One region of the Paenibacillus sp. SRL342 genome, then DNA from elsewhere that is predicted to be linked to it. Evidence: a T-box and tRNA genes for the amino acid it is inferred to sense, from the RefSeq annotation. Region 1 holds a T-box; the other holds one or more tRNA genes.
The links. The T-box of region 1 lies ahead of ileS (isoleucine--tRNA ligase). A T-box ahead of a tRNA ligase gene usually reads a tRNA of that ligase, here a tRNA-Ile.
Positions count from the first base shown of each region.

Region 2: it has a tRNA-Ile gene. The T-box ahead of ileS (isoleucine--tRNA ligase) is inferred to sense a tRNA for this amino acid. The anticodon was not compared.

Region 1 is NZ_OZ481790.1:4,890,062-4,893,404, forward strand. It holds gene ileS (isoleucine--tRNA ligase) at 1-1,433, opposite strand, end outside; T-box leader at 1,775-2,067, opposite strand; gene AC4E8D_RS21560 (DivIVA domain-containing protein) at 2,125-2,634, opposite strand; gene AC4E8D_RS21565 (YlmH family RNA-binding protein) at 2,875-3,343, opposite strand, start outside.
Region 2 is NZ_OZ481790.1:337,281-340,623, reverse strand. It holds tRNA gene AC4E8D_RS01600 (tRNA-Gly) at 246-316, opposite strand; tRNA gene AC4E8D_RS01595 (tRNA-Pro) at 327-400, opposite strand; tRNA gene AC4E8D_RS01590 (tRNA-Leu) at 408-486, opposite strand; tRNA gene AC4E8D_RS01585 (tRNA-Arg) at 504-580, opposite strand; tRNA gene AC4E8D_RS01580 (tRNA-Gly) at 588-662, opposite strand; tRNA gene AC4E8D_RS01575 (tRNA-Leu) at 673-753, opposite strand; tRNA gene AC4E8D_RS01570 (tRNA-Lys) at 760-835, opposite strand; tRNA gene AC4E8D_RS01565 (tRNA-Tyr) at 846-931, opposite strand; tRNA gene AC4E8D_RS01560 (tRNA-Thr) at 941-1,016, opposite strand; tRNA gene AC4E8D_RS01555 (tRNA-Phe) at 1,037-1,112, opposite strand; tRNA gene AC4E8D_RS01550 (tRNA-Asp) at 1,129-1,206, opposite strand; tRNA gene AC4E8D_RS01545 (tRNA-Met) at 1,234-1,307, opposite strand; tRNA gene AC4E8D_RS01540 (tRNA-Val) at 1,325-1,400, opposite strand; tRNA gene AC4E8D_RS01535 (tRNA-Glu) at 1,407-1,478, opposite strand; tRNA gene AC4E8D_RS01530 (tRNA-Asn) at 1,483-1,558, opposite strand; tRNA gene AC4E8D_RS01525 (tRNA-Ala) at 1,560-1,635, opposite strand; tRNA gene AC4E8D_RS01520 (tRNA-Ile) at 1,670-1,743, opposite strand; rRNA gene rrf (5S ribosomal RNA) at 1,782-1,898, opposite strand; rRNA gene AC4E8D_RS01510 (23S ribosomal RNA) at 1,974-3,343, opposite strand, start outside.

The DNA of each region.
Region 1 (3,343 bases):
GCACGCAATTCAGCAATGCTGTGTGGAGCAAATTGTTCGCCAGTCTCCTCACATACCCAGATGTTCAGTGGTGTTCCCCAATAACGGTCACGGCTGATGTTCCAATCCACCAGATCTTCAAGGAACTTCCCGAAACGACCTTCACGAACATGACCCGGGTACCAGTCCACTTCACTGTTGTTGGCAATCAGTTGATCCTTGATGGCTGTCGTTTGGATAAACCAGCTGTCCATAGCATAGTACAGAAGTGGTGTATCACAACGCCAGCAGAATGGATAGCTGTGCTCATATTTTTCTTTGCTGAACAAACGTCCCTTCTCGGACAGATATCTCACGATATCAATATCACAATCCTTCACGAAACGTCCGGCAAAGTCAGTAACCTCTGCGACAAATTTGCCTTCCAGGTCCACCATGTTGACAAAGCTGATGCCATTCTCACGGCATACCCGGTAGTCATCTTCACCATGGGCAGGAGCCATGTGTACGATACCCGTACCACTGGCATCCGTTACAAATCCTGCGCCCAAAATGATGTTGGCTTTCTCAGCCTGTACGTAGTTGAACGGAGGATCATACGTTTTGCCAACCAGATCGGCACCTTTCAGTGCACCAATGATTTCATACTCACCTTTGGTATCTTTCATCACTTTCTCAACCAGATTGGTAGCCATGATGTACACTTCATCCTCTTGGCGAACACGGGAGTAATCCATATCCGGATTCACGGCAAGTGCGACGTGTGAAGGCAGTGTCCAAGGTGTCGTCGTCCAGGCAAGTACGAATTCTCCACTGTCATTCAGTTTGAATTTCGCTGTAGCGCTCAAGTCTTTGACGTCTTTGTACCCTTGTGCAACTTCATGGGAACTCAGTGTCGTCTGACAAGACGGACAATACGGGCTCACACGGTGACCACGATACAACAGTCCTTTCTCATGGATCGTCGCCAGGATGTTCCATACACTTTCGATGTAGTTATTATCCAGGGTGATATACGGGTTATCCATATCTGTCCAATAACCGATACCTTCCGTCAGATCACGCCATTGTTGCTCATACTCGAATACGCTCGCTTTACATTCGTTAATGAATTTCTCCACGCCGTAATCTTCGATTTCCCACTTATGGGAGATGCCAAGCTTCTTCTGTACACCCAGTTCTACAGGCAGACCATGTGTATCCCAGCCCGCTTTACGAACGACGCGGTAACCCTTCATCGTATTATACCGTCCAACGAAATCCTTGATTACCCGTCCCAGTACGTGACCGATATGCGGTTTACCGTTTGCTGTAGGCGGCCCTTCATAAAATACGAAGTTTGGCTTACCCTCCCGGTTTTCGATGGACCTTTTGAATGTATTCTCCGTTTTCCATTTATCTAACACGCGTAATTCTCTGGCACGTGCCTTCTCTTTGACGTCAACTCGTTGCATGATGATCAACTTCCCTTTCTTTGGTTAGATTGTGGACCGTCCACAAAAAGCGTTTCAATCCCCCTAAATCCCCCTTGCCAAGGGGGACCCCATAGGCGCTCCGCCCTCTGGACACCCGGGATGGGTTGTCGGTGGGGGATCGGTGGCGCTTATGGGTGAGGGGGGGATGTGCGTAGTGGCGGCCATTTTGCGGCTATTCCCTGCGTGAACGCCGCATGGCCTTACCGCGAGGCGGGTGTTGCCGGGTGCTTCGCTTTCCCGGCGGGTGGGCTCTCTCCTTGAGGTCCCTTCGGGCCTCATGAACGTTCGCCTTTTTTGGACACAAAAAAGCCCCGTCCCTGGAAAGGGACGAGGCTATACTCGCGTTACCACCCTAATTCTGTTCATCACAAACCACATCCAGGCAAGCCTGGGTATGCTCTGTCATCAACAGCGCTTATGCCCCGCTAAACTACTGCAGGGTGCCGTTATAACGTACGGCTTACGGTTCGGCTTACACACGGCAATCAAGATCACCGCTTCAGCGTCACTTCTCCGGGGAGATATTCGGCTATAACTCATCCATTGGTTTGCACCAACCACCAACTCTCTGAGGGATGAGATCATAACGTACTGAACCCGTCATGGAATCACTATTCATTATGAATATAGTTATAGCCTCTTTGCAGACAAAAGTCAACCAGGCGACAGACTAATAAATTTCTTTCATCTCCCGCTCACGGTCACGCACTTCCTGCTCCCGGCTCTCCAGCACTTCCCAACCATCCTGAGTCAACAGTTCAAGCTGCGCTTCAACAAGCGTGCGGAAACGGGCACGATAAATCGAGGCCTGCTTTTTCAGTTCTTCCACTTCCAAAGCAATTTTACGCGATTTGCCCAGCGATTCGTTCACGATCCGGTCTGCATTTTTCTCTGCTTCCTTCACGATCAACTGCGCTTCTTTCTTCGCATTACCCTTCACATCATCAGCAGCTTCCTGCGCAATGATGATCGTTTTGCTAAGTGTCTCTTCAATTGTAGAAAAATGATCCAGTTTCTCCTGAACGGACAGCAACTGATTGCTCAGCTCTTTGTTCTCGCGAATGACGCCTTCGTAATCTTTGATGACTTGATCCAGGAATTCATTGACTTCATCCTCGTCATACCCGCGCAAACGTCGGGAAAATTCCTTGTTGTGTATGTCCAGCGGCGTTAATGGCATGCTGTCCACCTCCTGTTAAAGTTCCTTCCCGTCCAGAGAAGGTTTGCAGCATATGGGTACCACCCAAGGGGCCGTATCGTTGTTGCCTAACTTTGGCAACGTATACGGAATGCAGGATCCGAATTGCACCCTCCAACGTTCATGTAAAGCTTTGACTTAATGTATATCGGATACACCGCGTATTTTCTACACCTTTATGATAAACATTTCGACAAGAAAGCAGATTTTCCTGCAACAGACTCAGGCAAATTTGCCGATTTTCACTCGGCAGCGCCCTTTTTTGGTCATCCCATCCTGTTCCATAACCTTGAAACGGCCAAATCCCTGAATGGATACGACATCACCCGCTTTTAGCGATTTGGAGGGATCTTCCTCAACCTTCCAGTTCACACGGCAGCGACCAGCTTTGATTGGCACCAGCACTTTACTGCGACTAAGCCGATACACATCTGCGCAGATTCCATCCAAACGAAGAGAAGCGACCGTAATGTCCATCGTCTCCAGTTTACTCTCTGACCACCGCATCTGATCCAAAGGAAGTAACTCTGTGAACACATGTAACCGATGCACCTGATTCAGTTGAAGCGATAAAAAAGCGCCGGTTTCCGCCGCCACCACTGTATGGCAACCGTCCTCCAGCACTTGGATATCCCCGATCTTTCCACGTTTCATCCCAAGCCCGAGCAGGGAACCCATATAGTCCCCATGC
Region 2 (3,343 bases), 2.7 Mb from region 1:
ATGCGGTAAAGGAAAGATATTCTTGTGTTCGAACATGCACTAGACCTTCTCTGTTTGAACACTTCCATAATGACTAAGAACAGACTTAAAAGGGGGGGAAATATATCATGAGGATGGGATACATGCTGGTACATGCTAATCAGCCATATAATCCGTGATCTTTGTATACAATTATGATCAATATGCCTGTGAATGCAAAAAAAAGAAAGAGACGGTGAATACCATCTCTTTCTTATCAATATTTAAGCGGGTGATGGGAATCGAACCCACGCTATTAGCTTGGAAGGCTAAAGTTCTACCATTGAACTACACCCGCATAACAACAATCGGGATGACACGATTTGAACATGCGACCCCCTGGTCCCAAACCAGGTGCTCTACCAAGCTGAGCTACATCCCGTTATCTATACCGGCGAGAGGACTCGAACCTCCACGGTTTCCCACTCGATTTTGAGTCGAGCGCGTCTGCCATTCCGCCACGCCGGCAAAATATGAAGTTATAATGGCGCGCCCTGAGAGATTCGAACTCCCGGCCTTTTGATTCGTAGTCAAACGCTCTATCCAGCTGAGCTAAGGGCGCAAAATATTGGAGCGGAAGACGGGAATCGAACCCGCGACCCTCGCCTTGGCAAGGCGATGCTCTACCGCTGAGCCACTTCCGCAAATAAGGGATGCGCGTGGAGGGACTTGAACCCCCACGTCAAAGACGCTAGATCCTAAGTCTAGTGCGTCTGCCAATTCCGCCACACGCGCATATAATGGTGAGTCATGAAGGGCTCGAACCTTCGACACCCTGATTAAAAGTCAGGTGCTCTACCAACTGAGCTAATGACTCATAGAAAAACTGGTGGAGGATGATGGATTCGAACCACCGAACCCGTACGGGAGCAGATTTACAGTCTGATGCGTTTGGCCGCTTCGCTAATCCTCCAGGATTACATGGTGCCGGCGAGAGGACTTGAACCCCCAACCTACTGATTACAAGTCAGTTGCTCTACCAGTTGAGCTACACCGGCGTATTACATAGTGTTATAAATGGTGGCTCGGGACGGAATCGAACCGCCGACACGAGGATTTTCAGTCCTCTGCTCTACCGACTGAGCTACCGAGCCTTACTACATTAAAAAATGGCGGAACCGACGGGATTCGAACCCGCGATCTCCTGCGTGACAGGCAGGCATGTTAGGCCAACTACACCACGGTTCCAGATCACTTTCTCAAAGGAAAGTATAATTGCGGGGGCAGGATTTGAACCTGCGGCCTTCGGGTTATGAGCCCGACGAGCTACCGGGCTGCTCCACCCCGCGTCGTTATAAAGTTTATATGGTGGAGGCTGAGGGGATCGAACCCCCGACCCTCTGCTTGTAAGGCAGATGCTCTCCCAGCTGAGCTAAGCCTCCATATTATGACCCGTAGGGGATTCGAACCCCTGTTACCTCCGTGAAAGGGAGGTGTCTTAACCCCTTGACCAACGGGCCTTACTGGCTCCCCGAACAGGGCTCGAACCTGTGACAACTCGATTAACAGTCGAGTGCTCTACCAACTGAGCTATCAGGGAATGGTGGAGCCAAGCGGGATCGAACCGCTGACCTCCTGCTTGCAAGGCAGGCGCTCTCCCAGCTGAGCTATGGCCCCATACTCTGGTGTATTTCTTGTTGTGGTCTTGCTATGGGCCCTGGTGGACTCGAACCACCGGCCTCACCCTTATCAGAGGTGCGCTCTAACCAACTGAGCTAAGGGCCCTTATCAATTTTCGAAAAAAAATACCCCAATGGGGTTTCGCTTGGCGGCGTCCTACTCTCCCAGGACCCTGCGGTCCAAGTACCATCGGCGCTAGAGGGCTTAACGGTCGTGTTCGGGATGGGTACGTGTGGAACCCCTCCGCCATCGCCACCAAACGCGTAGCTTACATTTCAGAGTGTTGTTCTCTGAAAACTAGATTCGAAACGAAACATGCGAATTATCACTTGCTATTGGATAAGCCCTCGACCGATTAGTACTGGTCAGCTCCATGCATTGCTGCACTTCCACCCCCAGCCTATCTACCTCGTCGTCTTCAAGGGGTCTTACATACTGGGAAATCTCATCTTGAGGGGGGCTTCACGCTTAGATGCTTTCAGCGTTTATCCCGTCCGTACATAGCTACCCAGCGGTGCTCCTGGCGGAACAACTGGTACACCAGCGGTACGTCCATCCCGGTCCTCTCGTACTAAGGACAGCTCCTCTCAAATTTCCTACGCCCACGACAGATAGGGACCGAACTGTCTCACGACGTTCTGAACCCAGCTCGCGTACCGCTTTAATGGGCGAACAGCCCAACCCTTGGGACCTACTTCAGCCCCAGGATGCGATGAGCCGACATCGAGGTGCCAAACCTCCCCGTCGATGTGGACTCTTGGGGGAGATAAGCCTGTTATCCCCAGGGTAGCTTTTATCCGTTGAGCGATGGCCCTTCCATGCGGTACCACCGGATCACTAAGCCCGACTTTCGTCCCTGCTCGACTTGTAGGTCTCGCAGTCAAGCTCCCTTATGCCTTTGCACTCTTCGAATGATTTCCAACCATTCTGAGGGAACCTTTGGGCGCCTCCGTTACTCTTTAGGAGGCGACCGCCCCAGTCAAACTGCCCACCTGACACTGTCCCCGCACCGGATTACGGTACCAGGTTAGAACCTAGATACGATCAGGGTGGTATCCCAACGTTGCCTCCATGCAAGCTGGCGCTCACACTTCAAAGGCTCCCACCTATCCTGTACAGATCGTACCCAAATTCAATATCAAGCTGCAGTAAAGCTCCATGGGGTCTTTCCGTCTTGTCGCGGGTAACCTGCATCTTCACAGGTATTAAAATTTCACCGGATCTCTCGTTGAGACAGCGCCCAAGTCGTTACGCCATTCGTGCGGGTCAGAATTTACCTGACAAGGAATTTCGCTACCTTAGGACCGTTATAGTTACGGCCGCCGTTTACTGGGGCTTCGGTTCACAGCTTCGGGATTACTCCCTAACCACTCCCCTTAACCTTCCAGCACCGGGCAGGCGTCAGCCCGTATACTTCGCCTTACGGCTTCGCACAGACCTGTGTTTTTGCTAAACAGTCGCTTGGGCCTTTTCACTGCGGCCCCCTCGTGCTATTCACACTACCGGGGCACCCCTTCTCCCGAAGTTACGGGGTCATTTTGCCGAGTTCCTTAACGAGAGTTCTTCCGCGCGCCTTAGAATACTCTTCTCGCCTACCTGTGTCGGTTTGCGGTACGGGCACCATCACCTGGCTAGAGGCTTTTCTTGGCAGTGTGAGATCATGACCTTCGCTACTATAATTTTCGCTCCCCATCACAGCTCAGCC